DNA from 2 places in the Saccharothrix sp. 6-C genome. Region 2 is predicted to be linked to the other one. Evidence: riboswitches for the same ligand, from Rfam matches in the RefSeq annotation. Region 2 holds a riboswitch; the other holds the start of a gene.
What was found. A riboswitch is a leader RNA that binds a small molecule or an ion and turns the genes downstream of it on or off. The one in region 2 is predicted to bind glycine.
Positions count from the first base shown of each region.

Region 1: another riboswitch for glycine. It lies ahead of gcvT (glycine cleavage system aminomethyltransferase GcvT); the one in region 2 lies ahead of gcvP (aminomethyl-transferring glycine dehydrogenase).

Region 1 is NZ_CP064192.1:6,656,013-6,664,113, forward strand. It holds gene glyA (serine hydroxymethyltransferase) at 1-985, opposite strand, end outside; gene gcvT (glycine cleavage system aminomethyltransferase GcvT) at 1,000-2,142, opposite strand; glycine riboswitch at 2,268-2,362, opposite strand; glycine riboswitch at 2,364-2,451, opposite strand; gene IOD16_RS28065 (DUF3817 domain-containing protein) at 2,515-2,817, opposite strand; gene IOD16_RS28070 (hypothetical protein) at 2,832-3,209, opposite strand; gene IOD16_RS28075 (helix-turn-helix transcriptional regulator) at 3,314-3,802, opposite strand; gene IOD16_RS28080 (hypothetical protein) at 4,004-4,165, opposite strand; gene IOD16_RS28085 (CaiB/BaiF CoA transferase family protein) at 4,568-5,692, opposite strand; gene IOD16_RS28090 (acyl-CoA dehydrogenase family protein) at 5,692-6,816, opposite strand; gene IOD16_RS28095 (GNAT family N-acetyltransferase) at 6,985-7,437, shown strand; gene IOD16_RS28100 (acetyl-CoA C-acetyltransferase) at 7,494-8,101, shown strand, end outside.
Region 2 is NZ_CP064192.1:6,319,036-6,327,136, reverse strand. It holds gene IOD16_RS26505 (hypothetical protein) at 1-9, shown strand, start outside; gene IOD16_RS26500 (CDP-alcohol phosphatidyltransferase family protein) at 91-678, shown strand; gene gcvH (glycine cleavage system protein GcvH) at 740-1,123, shown strand; gene garA (glycogen accumulation regulator GarA) at 1,237-1,698, shown strand; gene ftsR (transcriptional regulator FtsR) at 1,713-2,378, shown strand; gene IOD16_RS26480 (bifunctional nuclease family protein) at 2,522-2,995, shown strand; gene IOD16_RS26475 (MerR family transcriptional regulator) at 3,558-4,124, shown strand; glycine riboswitch at 4,233-4,323, shown strand; gene gcvP (aminomethyl-transferring glycine dehydrogenase) at 4,479-7,367, shown strand; gene IOD16_RS26465 (hypothetical protein) at 7,459-8,101, shown strand, end outside.

The sequences.
Region 1 (8,101 bases), 340 kb from region 2:
CCAGGTCCACCAGCACGAGGTGCACGTCCGTGCCGCCGGTGAGCACCTTCACACCCGCCGCCGCCGCGTCGGGCTGGGACAGCCGCTCGGCGAGGATCTTCGCGCCCTCGACCGTGCGCCGCTGGCGGTCGGCGAACTCGGGCGACGCGGCGTGCTTGAACGCCACCGCCTTGCCCGCGATCACGTGCTCCAGCGGGCCGCCCTGCTGGCCGGGGAACACCGCCGAGTTGATCTTCTTCGCCAGGTCGGCCTCGTTGGTCAGGATCACGCCGCCGCGGGGGCCGCCGAGGGTCTTGTGCGTGGTCGTGGTCACCACGTGCGCGTGCGGCACGGGGCTCGGGTGCAGGCCCGCCGCCACCAGGCCGGCGAAGTGCGCCATGTCGACCATCAGGTACGCGCCCACCGAGTCGGCGATCCGGCGGAACTCGGCGAAGTCCAACTGGCGCGGGTACGCCGACCAGCCGGCCACGATCAGCTTCGGCTTGTGCTCGGTCGCCAGCCGCTCCACCTCGGCCATGTCGACCCGGCCGTCGGAGTCCGACACGTGGTAGGGCACCACGTGGTAGAGCTTGCCGGAGAAGTTGATCCGCATGCCGTGGGTGAGGTGGCCGCCGTGCGCGAGGTCGAGGCCCAGGATCGTGTCCCCCGGCTGGAGCAGGGCGAACATCGCGCACGCGTTGGCCTGCGCGCCCGAGTGCGGCTGCACGTTCGCGAAGCCCGCGCCGAACAGCGCCTTGACCCGCTCGATCGCCAGCCGCTCGATCACGTCGACGTTCTCGCAGCCGCCGTAGTAGCGGCGGCCCGGGTAGCCCTCGGCGTACTTGTTCGTCAGCACCGACCCCTGCGCCTGGAGCACCGACACCGGCGTGAAGTTCTCCGAGGCGATCATCTCCAGCGTGCTCTGCTGCCGGTGCAGCTCGGCGGCGACGGCGTCCGCGACCTCCGGGTCGAACTCCGCGAGGGAGGTGTTGAAGTGCTCGGACATGTGTGGGGTCTCCCTTACGAGGTGCGCTTGTAGAAGGGCAGTGCGACGACTTCGACCGGCTCGTGCCTGCCGCGGACGTCCACCGAGAGCCGCGTGCCCGGCTCGGTGTTGCCGACGGTGACGTACGCCATCGCCACCGAGTAGCCCAGGGTCGGCGACAACGCGCCGCTGGTCACCTCGCCGATCCGGGCGCCGGAGGCGTCCAGCACCGGGTAGCCGTGCCGCGGCGCGCGGCGCGAGGCGGTCTTCAGGCCGACCAGCACCTGCTCGGCGCCCCGCTCGGCGACGGCGGCCAGCGCCTCGCGGCCGACGAAGTCACCCGGCTTGTCCAGCTTCACCACCCGGCCCAGGTTCGCCTGGAACGGCGTGCGGTCGCGGCCCAGCTCGTTGCCGTACAGCGGCATGCCCGCCTCCAGCCGCAGCGTGTCGCGGCAGCCGAGGCCGGCGGGCTTGAGGTCGTGCGGCGCGCCCGCCTCGAGCAGGGCCTGCCAGACGTGCGCGGCGTCGTCCGGGGCGACGAACAGCTCGAAGCCGTCCTCGCCGGTGTAGCCGGTGCGGGCCAGCAGCACGGGCTTGCCGGCGACCTCGGTCGGGTACGACGCGTAGTACTTCACCGCGGCCAGGTCGGTCGGTGTGAGGCCGGCGAGGATGGCGGTGGCCTTCGGGCCCTGCACGGCGAGCAGCGCGTAGTCGGTCGAGGCGTCCGTGACGGTCGCGTCGAAGCCCTCGGCCCGCTCGACCAGGGCCGCGTGCACGACGGCGGCGTTGGAGGCGTTGGCCACGACGAGGTACTCGTCGTGGCCGGCCGACGTGCGTCCCCCGGCGGTGGGCGCGGAGGGGTCGAGGCGGTACACGATCAGGTCGTCGATCACCCCGCCGTCGGCCTCGCAGATCATCGTGTAGCGGGCGCGGCCGACGCCGATCGCGGACGCGTGGCCGACCAGGGCGTGGTCCAGCGCGGCGCCCGCCTCCGGGCCGGTGAGCAGGATCTCACCCATGTGGGTCAGGTCGAACAGGCCCGCCGACGTGCGCACCGCGTGGTGCTCGGCCAGCTCGCTGTCGTAGCGCAGCGGCATCCGCCAGCCCGCGAAGTCGGTGAACATGGCCCCCAACGCCTCGTGTTCGGCGTGCAGGGGCGTGCGGCGGCTTTCCATCAGGCGGGCCCTCCCTGGGTGCGGACATGCCGATGGGCCGACCGGTCGGGTCGACGGGCGGGCACGTCCGAGAGATTCACGAGCGAAAGGATGACACGGTCCACCGGAGACTCCTCGTCGAGTGAGCCTCCCCCTCTGCCATGAGCCTGAGAGCTTCGCCACCGGGTGAGGGCGGCTTGCACCGTGGGCGAGGCGCACCGGGTGCGCCTGCTTTCCAGAGTTGCCTTCGTCGCGCGGTACCTGGGCCTGAGAGATTCCGGGGAGGAGTTGCTCCTTCGGCGCCCCGCTCGGGGACTCTCCCGCGCGACATCGACGGCCGTGTTCAGTTGGTACCGCCAGACGCTAGGGGTGCCCGGCGGGCGGGGTCAAGCCCGGTCACAGGCTCTTCTCGGCCCGGACGCTCTCGACCACCTTGCGCTCGGCGTAGAACGACACGAACGGGATCGTGCCCGCGAGCAGCACCAGCACCGTGCCCTTGATCGACCAGCGGGACTTGAGCGCGAGGTCGACGGTGAGCACCAGGTACACCGCGTAGAGGAAGCCGTGGATGGGGCCGATGACCTGCACCATGCCCGCGTTGCCGCCCGCGTACTTGGCGATCATGCCGACCACGAGCAGCAGCAGGCCGACACCGACCACGTAAGCCATGAACCGGAACCTGGTCAACGCGCCGCTCATCGCCCTACCTTCGCTCACCGCTGGTCCCGCGCGTTGAGTTCGGCGAGCATGCGGTTGTAGGCCGCGAGCTCTTCGTCCTCGTCGTCCCGCACGGGCGCTCTGACGGGCTCAACGGTAACGACCGGCCGCGACGGCGCGGCCACCGGCTCCGGCGCGGCCTCGTCGGCGGCCTCGGCCCGGCGGCGGGCGTCCAGCCTGCGGATGCGCCACACCATGAACGCGGGGAAGAGGCCGAACAGCGGCCACTGGAACACGTAACCCAGGTTCTGGAACGTGCCGCCGGCCTGGGAGAACCGGTCCCACTGCCAGTAGGCCAGGCCGCAGCACACGACCAGCGACGCCAGGCAGACGGCCCCGATGGCCAGGCGCTGGGGGGTGATGAGGCCTCGCACGCCTCAAGAGTACTTCGCACGGGGCTGGGGCTCCCCGCACGGGAGCCCGCACCCTCCACGGTGAGGGCTCCTCGACCTCAGGAGCCCGCCCCGACTCGTCGGACCTAGGCCACGCCGTCCCGGCGTTGCCTCTGCAACCTGGCCACGCACCAGGCCGCCGCGCTACCCCGACGCAGGTGCTGGAGCACCGTCATCGGGCCGAGGCGACGACCGAGGTCGGCGGGCGAGAGCCCGGCCGCCCGGTAGTCGAGAGCGCGCTGGTCCAGCGGGCTGATGCCCGCGTCCCACCACTGCTCCGCCTCGGACAGGTCGCCCACCAGCTGCCAGTAGCTGGCGGCCGCGGCGAGCAGGGGCTCGGGCACCTCGGGCGCCCGCTTCCGCATCGCCGCCACGTACGCCGGATCCGCGGACTCGACCTTCACCAGGCCGCGGGGACCGCCATTCGCCCGCTGCACCGGGATCCCCGGCGCGGACGGCGGCGCTTCCGCGAGCCACGCGTCCTTGATCCGGTTCACCTCCTGCAGCTCGGCGTCGTCCGAGCGCTCAGCCGCCCACTGCCGCAACAGCTCGTCGACTCCGGAGTCCTCGACCATTCTGCCTCCTCATCGGTCGAAGATCAGCCAATGCGACGCACCGTATTAGCGGGTACCGACAACCGCTAGACCCTGGTTTGTCAAAAACCCTGTTACCAGGGCGTTATAGCCCTCATTCCACCCGTACGGTGCAACGTTCGAGGGCCGTGGTCACCGATCGTGACCGCATTGAGCGGAGTTCGCGGGGCTGCCGCGCGTCCCCTAGGCGAAGAGGCTGCGAACGAAGGTGATGATCGACTCGGCGCCGGACTGGAGCCACCCGACCGCGGTCCGCACCGCTTCGGCGGACTCGTTCGGCTGGGTGATCAGGAGGAACAGCACCAGCGCGACCGCCGCCAGCGTCACCACCTTCTTGACGTTCACTGATCGGTCTCCGTCCGTCCGACTGGGAGGTGCGGCCGTGCGCCGCACCGGTCGTGTCAACGGCCATGGTCCCTCATTCACCCGGATGATGACGATCGAACCCGCCGCCGTCCCTCGACCGGTCGCACGAACACCACGCAACCACGCCTGAGGGACCCCGAGCGTCACCCGAACGGACGATCAAGGGGACCAGTGGTCCCGCCGATCACCAAGGTACGGGCCACTCGCCCACCCCCTGGCACGGACACCGAGGTTCTTCAGACACTGCCACCTCTGCACAGCCCATCACCTGATTGCGCCGAAGCACGCACCGAGCGTGACAAAGGTCGATGACGGCTGCCTCTCATTTCCGTTACCCCTTCAGGTGATTTCGCGCGCCTTTTTCCTTGCTCGATCGGGTCATCACCCGATCACGCCGGACGCCCGCAGCGCGGCGATCTCGTCCTCGCCCAGCCCCAGCCCGGTCAGCACCTCGGCGGTGTGCTCGCCGACCGCGGGCGGCGGGGTCGGCGTGGCCGCGGGCGTGCGACCGAAGCGCGGCGCGGGCGCGGGCTGCGCCACCCCCGCGACCTCGACGAACGTCCCCCGCCCGGCGTTGTGCCCGTGCCCCGGCGCCTCCCCCGGCGCCAGCACCGGCGCGAGGCACGCGTCCGTGCCCTCCGCGAGCGCGGCCCACTCGTCCCTGGTCCGGGTCGCCACCGCGGCGGCGATGCGGGCCCGCAGCTCCGGCCAGTTCGCCGGGTCGTGCCGGCCGGGCAGCCCGGCGTCGGCGAGCCCCAGCACGACCAGCAGCTCGGCGTAGAACTTGTCCTCCAGGGCGCCGACGCTGACGAACCCGCCGTCGGCCGCCTCGTACACGTCGTAGAACGGCGCGCCGCCGTCCAGCAGGTTCGTCCCGCGCGCGCCCGGCCAGGCGCCCACCGACGACATCCCGTGCACGAACGTGGTCAGCAGCGCCGCGCCGTCGACCATGGCGGCGTCCACCACCTGCCCGCGCCCGGACCTCCCCCGCTCGTACAGCGCCGCCAGCACGCCCAGCGCCAGCAGCAGCCCGCCGCCGCCGAAGTCGCCGACGAGGTTGAGCGGCACGGTCGGCGGCGCGCCCGCCCGGCCGATCGGCTCCAGCGCGCCCGCCACCGCGATGTAGTTGATGTCGTGCCCGGCGCGGTCGGCCAGCGGCCCGTCCTGGCCCCAGCCGGTCATCCGGCCGTAGACCAGCCCCGGGTTGCGGGCCAGGCACTGCGCCGGGCCGATGCCCAGCCGTTCGGTCACGCCGGGCCGGAAGCCCTCGACCAGCACGTCCGACTCCGCGACCAGGCGCAGCACCAGCTCGGCGCCCTCGGGTCGGCGCACGTCCACGCCGATCGAGCGCCGCCCGCGGCCGAGCAGCGGCACCTCCGTGCCGCCGCCGACGCGGTCCACCCGGACCACCGACGCGCCGAGGTCGGCCAGCACCATGCAGCCGAACGGCGCGGGCGCGAGACCGGCCAGCTCGACGACCTTCAGCCCCTCCAGCGGCCCCGGCACTAGAGCGACCTCGCGATGATTTCCTTCATGATCTCGTTCGTCCCGCCGTAGATCTTCTGCACCCGCGCGTCCGCCCACGCGCGCGCGATCGGGTACTCGGCCATGTAGCCGTAGCCGCCGAACAGCTGCACGCACTCGTCCACCACCTGGCACAGCCGCTCGGTGGCCCACCACTTGGCCATCGCGGCGGTGGGCACGTCGAGCCGGCCCGCCAGGTGCTCCTGCACGCACTCGTCGACGAAAGCCCTGGTCACGCGGGCCTCGGTGGCGCACTCGGCGAGCTTGAACCGGGTGTTCTGGAACTTGATCAGCTCCCGGCCGAACGCGGTGCGGTCCTTGACGTAGGCCACCGTGAGGTCCACCGCCGCCTCGATGCCCGCGATCGACGCCACCGCGATGATCAGCCGTTCCTGCGGCAGCTGCTGCATCAGCTGGATGAACCCCTGGCCCTCGCCGGTGCCGAGCAGGTTCGCCGCGGGCACGCGGACGTCGTCGAAGAACAGCTCGGCGGTGTCCTGGCCGTGCATCCCGATCTTGTCCAGCACCCGGCCCCGGCGGAAGCCCGCCGCCTGGGCGGTCTCCACGACCAGCAGCGAGATGCCGGTCGCGCCCTGGCCGGGGTCGGTCTTGGCGACCACGACGACCAGGTCGGCCTGCGCGCCGTTGGTGATGAACGTCTTCGAGCCCGACAGCAGGTACTCGTCACCGCGCCGCAGCGCCCGCGTCTTGATGTTCTGCAGGTCGGAGCCGCCGCCGGGCTCGGACATGGCGATCGCGCCGACGTACTCGCCCGAGGCCATCTTCGGCAGCCAGCGCCGCTTCTGCTCCTCGGTGCCGTAGGCGTTGATGTAGTGGGCGACGATCCCGCTGTGCACGCTGTTGCCCCACGCCGTGTCGCCGCACCGGGCCTGCTCCTCCAGCAGCACGGCCTCGTGCGCGAACGTGCCGCCGCCACCGCCGTACTCCTCCGGGATGGACAGGCACAGCAGGCCGAGCCCGCCCGCCTGGCGCCAGAAGTCCCGGTCCACCTGCTTCTGCGCGGCCCAGCGCTCCTGGTGCGGGACGGCTTCCTTCTCGAAGAACGTGCGGGCCAGCTTGCGCAACTGGTCCAGGTCCTCGGTCATCCATGCGGAACGGCGAGTTGGCATGTCCCGACGGTCCCACCGGCCGGCCCGCGCCGCCATGACCGCAGCGCGCTGCGTCCGGGTTGATCGTGAGCGCAAAAGTCAGTGTCCGTCGTCGCCGCCGCGCGGCGACGGGCGAGGTCGCGCGGACTTGCGGCACACTGGGGTATGCGACTGCGGCGGCTCGGGCCCGACGACTGGGCGACGTGGCGTGACATCCGGCTCAGCGCGCTGGGCAGCGACCCCGAGGCGTTCGGCTCGACGTTGGCCCTGGAGCGGCGGTTCGACGAGGCGCGGTGGCGCGAGCTGCTGACACCGGAGCGCGGGGTGAAGGTCGTCGCCGGGGACCCGGAGCCGGTCGGGCTCGTCGCCGGTGTGCCGCACGAGGTCGACCCGACCGTGCTGTACCTGTACTCCATGTGGGTCAAGCCGGAGTTCCGGCGGCGGGGCGTCGGCGAGGCGCTGGTCGGCGACGTGCTGGCGTGGGCGCGTGAGCACGGGTGGGCGCGGGTGCAGCTGCGCGTGTTCCGGGGCAACGACACGGCCCGGCGGCTGTACTCGCGGCTGGGGTTCGCCGGCGAGGGCGAGATCATGGACCACCGGCTCGCCCCGGTGAGCTAATAAGTCACCTCGGCAGGTCATGGGCAACCGAGGCCGCGCTGCCTACCGTGGAGTACATGAGCGAAGCCTTGATCTTCGACGCGGTGCGCACACCGCGTGGCAGGGGAAAGCGCGGTTCGCTGCACAGCGTCAAGCCGATCACCCTGGCTTCCGGGGTGCTCGCGGCGTTGGCGCGGCGCAACGACCTGGACACCTCCGCCGTGGACGACGTGGTGTTCGGCGTCGTGTCGCCGGTCGGCGAGCAGGGCGCGGACATCGCCCGCACGGCGGTGCTGGCGGCCGGGTGGGACCTGCGGCCGGCGGGCATGCAGCTCAACCGGTTCTGCGCGTCGGGCCTGGAGTCGGTGAACCTGGCCGCGGCCAAGGTCGCGTCCGGGTTCGAGGACCTGGTGGTGGCGGGCGGCGTCGAGTCGATGTCGCGGGTGCCGATGGGCTCCGACGGCGGCGCGTGGATGGCCGACCCGGAGACCAACATGGCGGTCAACTTCGTGCCGCAGGGCGTGAGCGCGGACCTCATCGCCACGCTGGAGGGGTTCAGCCGCGAGGACGTGGACGCGTTCGCGCTGCGCTCGCAGCAGCGGGCCACGCTGGCCCGGGACAAGGGGTACTTCGACCGGTCGCTGGTGGCCGTGGTCGACCAGAACGGCTCGGTCGTGCTCGACCA
Region 2 (8,101 bases):
AACAACTGAGCGGGACCGCGCGCGAGCCCGCCGGGCCCGCACCGCGAGTCGACCACCGGTGCACGCCGGGCGGCCATCTACAGTGCGGACGTGTCGCACGATCCAGCCGACCGGCTGCTGACCATCCCGAACGCGCTGAGCGTGTTGCGGCTGCTCGGCGTGCCCCTGTTCCTGTACCTGCTGCTCGGGCCGCACGCCGACGGCTGGGCGCTGGTCGTGCTCGTCGCGGCGGGCCTGTCCGACTGGCTCGACGGCAAGATCGCCCGCTGGCTCGACCAGGCCAGCAAGCTCGGCGCCCTGCTCGACCCGGCCGCCGACCGCCTCTACATCCTCGCCACGCTGCTCGCGTTCGTCGTGCGCGGCATCGTGCCCTGGTGGGTGGCGGCGGTGCTGGTCGGCCGCGAGCTCGTGGTCGGGGTGTGCCTGCCCGTGCTCAGGTCCCGCGGCTACGGCCCGTTCGAGGTCAACTACCTCGGCAAGGCGGCCACGTTCAACCTGCTGTACGCGTTCCCCATGCTCCTGCTCGCCCAGGGCGCCTCGACCGCCGCGCAGATCGCCCGTCCGGTGGCGTACGCGTTCATGGTCTGGGGAGGAGCCTTGTACCTGTGGTCGGGCGTGCTGTACGTCTACCAGTTCACCCTCGCGATGCGCCGACGGCCGGGTGTCGCGCCGGCCTGAACGCCGACGTGGGAAGATCCGGCGGAGCGTTGATCCACCGTCATTGAAGGAGCACACCGCGGTGATTCCCGAGGAGCTCAAGTACACCGAGGAACATGAGTGGGTGCTGCGCACCGGTGAGGACACCGTGCGCGTGGGCATCACCGACTACGCCCAGGAACAACTGGGTGACGTCGTGTTCGTCCAGCTCCCGGAACTCGGCGAGCAGGTCGCCGCCGGGCAGACGCTGGGTGAGGTCGAGTCGACCAAGAGCGTGTCCGACATCTACGCGCCGCTCGCCGGCGAGGTCGTGGCCCGCAACGACTCGCTCGACCAGCAGCCCGACCTGGTGAACTCCGACCCGTACGGCGAGGGGTGGATGGTGGAGCTGCGGCTGGAGGACCCCTCCGCGGTCGACGACCTGCTCGACGCCGCCGCGTACCAGGAGCTGGCGGCCGCGGAGTGACGTCGATCTTCCGGCGGCTCTTCGGTCGGTGGGGGAGCCGCTCCTCAGACCAGGGTTCGGGCACGATAGGTTCTAGCGGTCTCGACGGTTCCAGCAGCAGGAGGAGAGCTCAGGTGAGCACGAACGACGGGCCAGGCGTTCCGCCCGAGCAGTCCCCGGAGCGGACCTCCGTTTTCCGGGCCGACTTCCTCGCCGAGGTCGAGGGCGCCGAGGCGCCCGCCCAGGAGCCGGCCGTCGCGGGTGTCGACGCACTGCCCGCCGGATCGGCGCTGCTCGTGGTCAAGCGCGGCCCCAACGCGGGGTCGAGGTTCCTGCTGGACCGCGACACCACCAGCGCGGGGCGGCACCCCGACAGCGACATCTTCCTCGACGACGTGACGGTCTCCCGCCGCCACGCCGAGTTCCGCCGCGAGGGCGGCGAGTTCGTGGTCATCGACGTGGGCAGCCTCAACGGCACCTACGTCAACCGCGAGCCCGTCGACCAGGCGGTGCTGGCGAACGGCGACGAGGTGCAGATCGGCAAGTTCCGCCTCGTGTTCCTGACCGGTCCGGGCGCCGGGGGCCAGGGGGCCTGAGCGATGGGGCTCCGGTGACGGCGGCCGGGCGGCCACGCGGGGTGTTGAGCATCGGGGCGGTGCTGGCCCAGCTGCGGCCCGACTTCCCCGACGTCACCATCTCCAAGATCCGATTCCTGGAGTCGGAGGGCTTGGTCCGCCCGGCGCGCACGGCCTCGGGGTACCGGCAGTTCACGTCCGCCGACGTGGACCGCCTGCGGTACGTCCTGTCCGCACAACGGGACAGGTACCTGCCGCTGAAGGTCATCAAGGAGCAGTTGGACGCGGCCGACCAGAAGGCGACCCGCGGGGTCGACCTCACCCCGGCCGCCGGGCACCGGGTCACCCGCGAAGACCTGCTGGCGCGAGCGGGCATCGAGCCGGGCGTGTTGGCGGACCTGGAGCAGCACGGCCTGATCAGGCCGGGTGCGGGCGGGTTCTACGACCACGAGGCGGTGCAGATCGCGTCCACCGTGCGGGCGATGGCCGAGCACGGGCTGGAGGCGCGCCACCTGCGCCCGTTCCGCGCCGCGGCCGACCGCGAGGTCGGGCTGGTGGAGCAGGTCGTCGGCGCGGGGCGCCAACCGCGCGAACGTGACGAGGTCGTGCGGGAGTTGGCGGCGCTGTCCGTAACGCTGCACACACTCTTGGTGAAGGTGGGCCTGCGTGACGTCGTCGGACGCCCGGTTTCGCCGAGGTGAACGCGTGTCCGCATCGTGATCGGAAGCGGGCGGGCGGTTGCGCACAGGGCCCGCTTGGCGGGTAGCGTCGAAAGAGTACGTGGGGGATCCTCGTTGGTAGCGGGGACGCCAGAATTTCAGCGCGCTGAGGGAGGCGAGACCCGATGAGCGAAATGCGCGTCGTCGGCGTGCGGGTGGAACTGCCCGCCAACCAGCCGATCCTGCTGCTGCGCGAAACCGAGGGCGAACGGTACCTGCCGATCTGGATCGGATCGGTCGAGGCCACGGCGATCGCGTTGGAGCAGCAAGGTGTCCGTCCTGCCCGGCCGTTGACGCACGACCTGCTCAAGGACGTCATCGGGGCACTCGGCCGGCAGTTGGAGCAGGTGCGGATCACGGACCTGCAAGAAGGCACGTACTTCGCCGAGCTGGTCTTCGACGGCGACATCCGGGTGTCCGCGCGGCCGAGCGACTCGGTGGCGCTGGCGCTGAGGATCGGCGTGCCGATCCACGCGGAGGAGTCGGTGCTGGCGGAAGCCGGCCTCATCATCCCGGACGAGCAGGAGGACGAGGTCGAGAAGTTCCGCGAGTTCCTCGACTCCGTCTCGCCCGAGGACTTCCGCGGCGCGGACACGTAGTTCAGCGTCCGTCCACCCGGGTCCGGGTCCGGGCCCCGCTCCAGGTCGATCGGTGGCCGCGGTCCGGGGGTCCGGAGTCCCGCATGCCCGCCGGCCCCTGCGACCGCGTCCGTCCGCTCCGCGCACCCGGGGATCGGCCTCTCGGTGGCGTCACGCCCGGCTGGGGACAAGCGGGTCGGGTGCTTGACAGGACCGATGGGGTCGGGCGGTGTCGTGAAGGGCCGAGCCGTGCGGTCCCGAGCCGTGAACGGCGTCTCGCGGGCGTGTGCGGTCCGTTGTGGATCGGGTCCACGTGATCCCTCCGAGGGTCACGCGGCTGGGTTACACAACGTCAACCTTGATCGGCTAAACGATCACTAAACGTCACCCGAATGGCTTACGACGGCCGACTCTCTCAACCTCAACCTCACGTTGAGGTCAGACACGTCCCGCGCGTCGCGTTGACCTGCCCCCTAGGCGGTCTTACCGTCGAACTCAGGTGAATTGCCACGGTGTGATTCGGACACCGCGGCGGCTTCACGTTGGTCGCCGGTCGTCGTGACCGGACCGAGGGGAGGCAGGCGTGGTCGAGGAAGCGCCCATCCGGGCCGGATCCGGCGAACAGGGTGAGCTGTTCCCGGACTCCTCGCTGCCGGACGAACTGGTCGGGTACCGCGGCCCCGCCGCGTGCCAGATCGCGGGCATCACCTACCGCCAGCTGGACTACTGGGCGCGCACGGGGCTGGTCAACCCGACGATAAGGAGTGCCCAGGGCTCCGGCAGCCAACGGCTCTACTCGTTCAAGGACATCCTGGTCCTCAAGGTCGTCAAGCGGCTGCTGGACACCGGTGTCTCGTTGCAGAACATCCGGGTCGCGGTCGACCACCTGCGTCGCCGCGGCGTGCAGGACCTGGCCCGGATCACGCTGTTCAGCGACGGCACCACCGTCTACGAGTGCACGTCGCCGGAAGAGGTGGTCGACCTGCTCCAGGGCGGCCAGGGGGTGTTCGGGATCGCCGTCTCCGGCGCGATGCGGGAGATCAGCGGCACGATCCACGACTTCCCCGCCGAACGGGCGGACGGCGCGGAGATCGTGGAGCCGGCCAACGACGAGCTGTCCCGTCGCCGCCGGACCAGGGCCATCGGCTGACCGGGCCTGCCGGCGGGCAGGTGACGAGCGGCGCCACGCGGTGAGATCCGCGTCGCGCCGGCGGTGCCGTTCACCCACCTGCCGGGTACGATTTCGCGCGTAGTCGCTTTATCCCGTGCGGGAGAGTCCGAGCCAGTCTCGGCGCCGAAGGAGCAAATCCTCCCCGGAACCTCTCAGGCGCAAGGACCGTGCGGGTGAGACGCCTCTGGAAAGCGGGTCGGCCACCACCGACCGACCCCGCCGACGGTGCAAACCCGACAGCCGGGTGAAGCTCTCAGGCGCCCGACGCCGGGCAGAAGACAGAGGGGGAGGGCAACGGCAGAAGTCTGTCCGGAGCCCTGGAGGCCAGCACCGATGACGCAGGACCGCATCCCCCTCGCCGCACTCGAGCACGGCACCCCGTTCGCCGACCGGCACGTGGGCCCGCGGCCCGCCGAGCTGGCCCGCATCCTCGACGTGATCGGCGTCGGCTCGCTGGAGGAACTGGCGCAGCACGCCGTCCCCGAGTCGATCCGGGAGCGCGACCTGGTGCTGGACCTGCCCGCGCCCGCCACCGAGACCGAGGCGCTGGCCGAGCTGCGCGCCCTCGCCGCGCGCAACCGCCCGATGACGCAGATGATCGGGCTCGGCTACTACGGCACCACCACGCCGCCGGTGATCCGCCGCAACGTGCTGGAGAGCCCCGCCTGGTACACGGCGTACACGCCGTACCAGCCGGAGATCTCCCAGGGCCGCCTCGAAGCGCTGCTCAACTTCCAGACGATGGTCGCCGACCTGACCGGTCTGCCGCTGGCCAACGCGTCGATGCTGGACGAGTCCACCGCCGCCGCCGAGGCGATGACGCTGGTCCGCCGCGCGGGACGGTCGAAGTCGACCAAGTTCGTGGTGGACGCCGACACGCTGCCGCAGACGCTGGCCGTCATCGAGACGCGTGCCGAGCCGCTGGGGATCGAGATCGTCACCGCGGACCTGTCGCAGGGCATCGAGGGCCTCGGCCTCGGCGGCGACTTCTTCGGCGTGCTGCTGTCCTACCCCGGCGCGTCCGGCGTGGTGCGCGACCACGCGGCGGTCGTCGAGGAGATCCACAAGGCCGGCGCGCAGGCCGTCGTCGCCGCCGACCTGCTGGCGTTGACGCTGCTGCGCCCCCCGGGCGAGATCGGCGCGGACGTGGTCATCGGCACCACGCAGAGGTTCGGCGTGCCGATCGGGTTCGGCGGGCCGCACGCGGGGTACATGGCCGTGCGCCAGGGCTTGGAGCGGCAGCTCCCCGGCCGGCTCGTCGGCGTGTCCGTGGACGCCGACGGCTCGCTCGCCTACCGCCTCGCGCTGCAGACGCGTGAGCAGCACATCCGCCGGGAGAAGGCGACCAGCAACATCTGCACCGCGCAGGTGCTGCTCGCGGTGATCGCGTCGATGTACGCGGTGTACCACGGCCCGGAAGGGCTGAAGGCCATCGCGACCCGCGCCCACCGGATGGCGACCGTGCTGGCCGCCGGGCTGCTGGAGGGCGGCGTCGAGGTCGTGCACGGCGAGTTCTTCGACACCGTGCGCGCCCGTGTGGAGGGCCGCGCCGCCGCCGTCGTCTCCGCCGCCCGCGACCTCGGCGTGAACCTGTGGCAGGTCGACGAGGACGTGGTGTCGATCGCGTGCGACGAGACCACCACGCGCGAGCACCTCGTCGCGGTGTGGCAGGCGTTCGGCGTGACGGTCGGCGACGTGGACGGCCTGGACGCCGACACCGCCGACGGCATCCCCGCCGACCTGCGCCGCACCAGCGACTACCTGACCCACCCGGTGTTCCACGCGCACCGCTCCGAGACCGCGCTGCTGCGCTACCTGCGCGCGCTGTCGGACAAGGACGTGGCGCTGGACCGCAGCATGATCCCGCTGGGCTCGTGCACGATGAAGCTCAACGCCACGGCCGAGATGGAGCCCGTGACGTGGCCGGAGTTCGCCGACCTGCACCCGTTCGCGCCCGCGTCGGACGCCGCCGGCCTGCTGACGATCGTCGCGGACCTGGAGCGGTGGCTGGCCGAGGTGACCGGCTACGACGCGGTGTCGTTGCAGCCCAACGCGGGCAGCCAGGGCGAGTTCGCGGGGCTGCTGGCGATCCGCGCCTACCACCTGGCCAACGGCGACTCGCACCGCGACGTGTGCCTGATCCCGTCGAGCGCGCACGGCACCAACGCCGCTTCCGCCGTGATGGCCGGGATGCGGGTCGTGGTCGTCAAGTGCGACGACCGCGGCAACGTGGACGTCGAGCACCTGCGTTCGACGATCGACGCGCACCGCGACTCGCTGGCCGCGATCATGATCACCTACCCGTCGACGCACGGCGTGTACGAGGACACCGTGCGCGAGGTGTGCGGGCTGGTGCACGACGCGGGCGGCCAGGTGTACGTGGACGGCGCGAACCTCAACGCGCTGATCGGCCTGGCGCGGTACGGCAAGTTCGGGTCGGACGTGTCGCACCTGAACCTGCACAAGACGTTCTGCATCCCGCACGGCGGCGGTGGCCCGGGCGTCGGGCCGATCGGCGTGCGCTCGCACCTGGCGCCGTTCCTGCCGAACCACCCGCTCCAGCCGGCGGCCGGCCCGGCGACCGGTGTCGGCCCGATCAGCGCCGCGCCGTGGGGTTCGGCGTCGATCCTGCCGATCTCGTGGGCGTACGTGCGGATGATGGGCGGCGACGGGCTGCGGCGGGCGACGTTGACCGCGGTGGCGGCGGCGAACTACGTGGCGCGCCGGTTGGACGAGCACTTCCCCGTGCTCTACACCGGCGAGGGCGGTTTCGTGGCCCACGAGTGCATCCTCGACCTGCGGCCGATCACCAAGGCGACCGGTGTGACGGTGGACGACGTGGCGAAGCGGCTGGCCGACTACGGGCTGCACGCGCCGACCATGTCGTTCCCGGTGGCGGGCACGCTCATGGTGGAGCCGACGGAGAGCGAGGACCTGGCCGAGATCGACCGGTTCATCGACGCGATGATCGCGATCCGGCACGAGATCGACCGCGTCGGCTCGGGCGAGTGGCCGGCGGACGACAACCCGCTGCGCAACGCGCCGCACACGGCGGCCTGCATCGCGACCGAGTGGGACCACCCGTACAGCCGCGAGGTGGCGGTGTTCCCGGCGGGCGCCTCGGCGCCGAAGATCTGGCCGCCGGTGCGTCGCATCGACGGCGCCAAGGGCGACCGCAACCTGGTCTGCTCCTGCCCGCCGGTCTCGGCCTACGGCGGCTGACCGAGGACGCGTGGCGGGCCACCGACCGAAAGGTGGTGGCCCGCCGTCCCGGTCCGCGACCGGCGGACCGGGGTTGGTTAGAGTCCGCCGGATGAGCCTGGTGACCGTTCGTGATCACGTCTACCTGGTGGGCCACTCGTCCAGTGGGACGCCGAAGGTCGAGGACATCGTCCGGGAGGACGGAGCCGGCCCGGTCGACGTCGACCTGTTGCAGGCTCTCGAGGTCAACGCGCTCGCTCCGGCGGCTCCGCACGCGGTCAAGCACGGCACTCGCCTGCTGGAGCTGGCGTTGGTCACCTCGTACCTGAGGACCACGACCGCCGGCGCCTTCGTGCTGCGCGCCGATGAGTTCAGGTCGAGCGCGCGCCGCATCAAGTCGTTCGTGACCGAGGCCGTGGGCTTGGGGATGCTGACCGAACGCGTCCGGAACACGGAGGGCATCAGCCGGTTCGGGCCGCTGTACGACTTCGACGCCTTGCCCGCCACGTCGGCGGGGCGGTTCGCCCGCTCCGGGGTGCGGCCCGACCTCCTGTTCGCCTTGAAGGGCCAGTGGCTCGCCGGTGAGGCGCGCGGGCGGACGGAACGACGGCCGGTCAGCGTGACGAAGGAACCGTGGGATCGCCTGAACGCGCTGTTGCCGTGGGCGCAGGCCCACGGCGATCACCCGTTGGTGATGACCTGGTGCTACCTCGCCGGCACGGACGTCACCGTCGACGTCTACCGCAAGGCCGGTT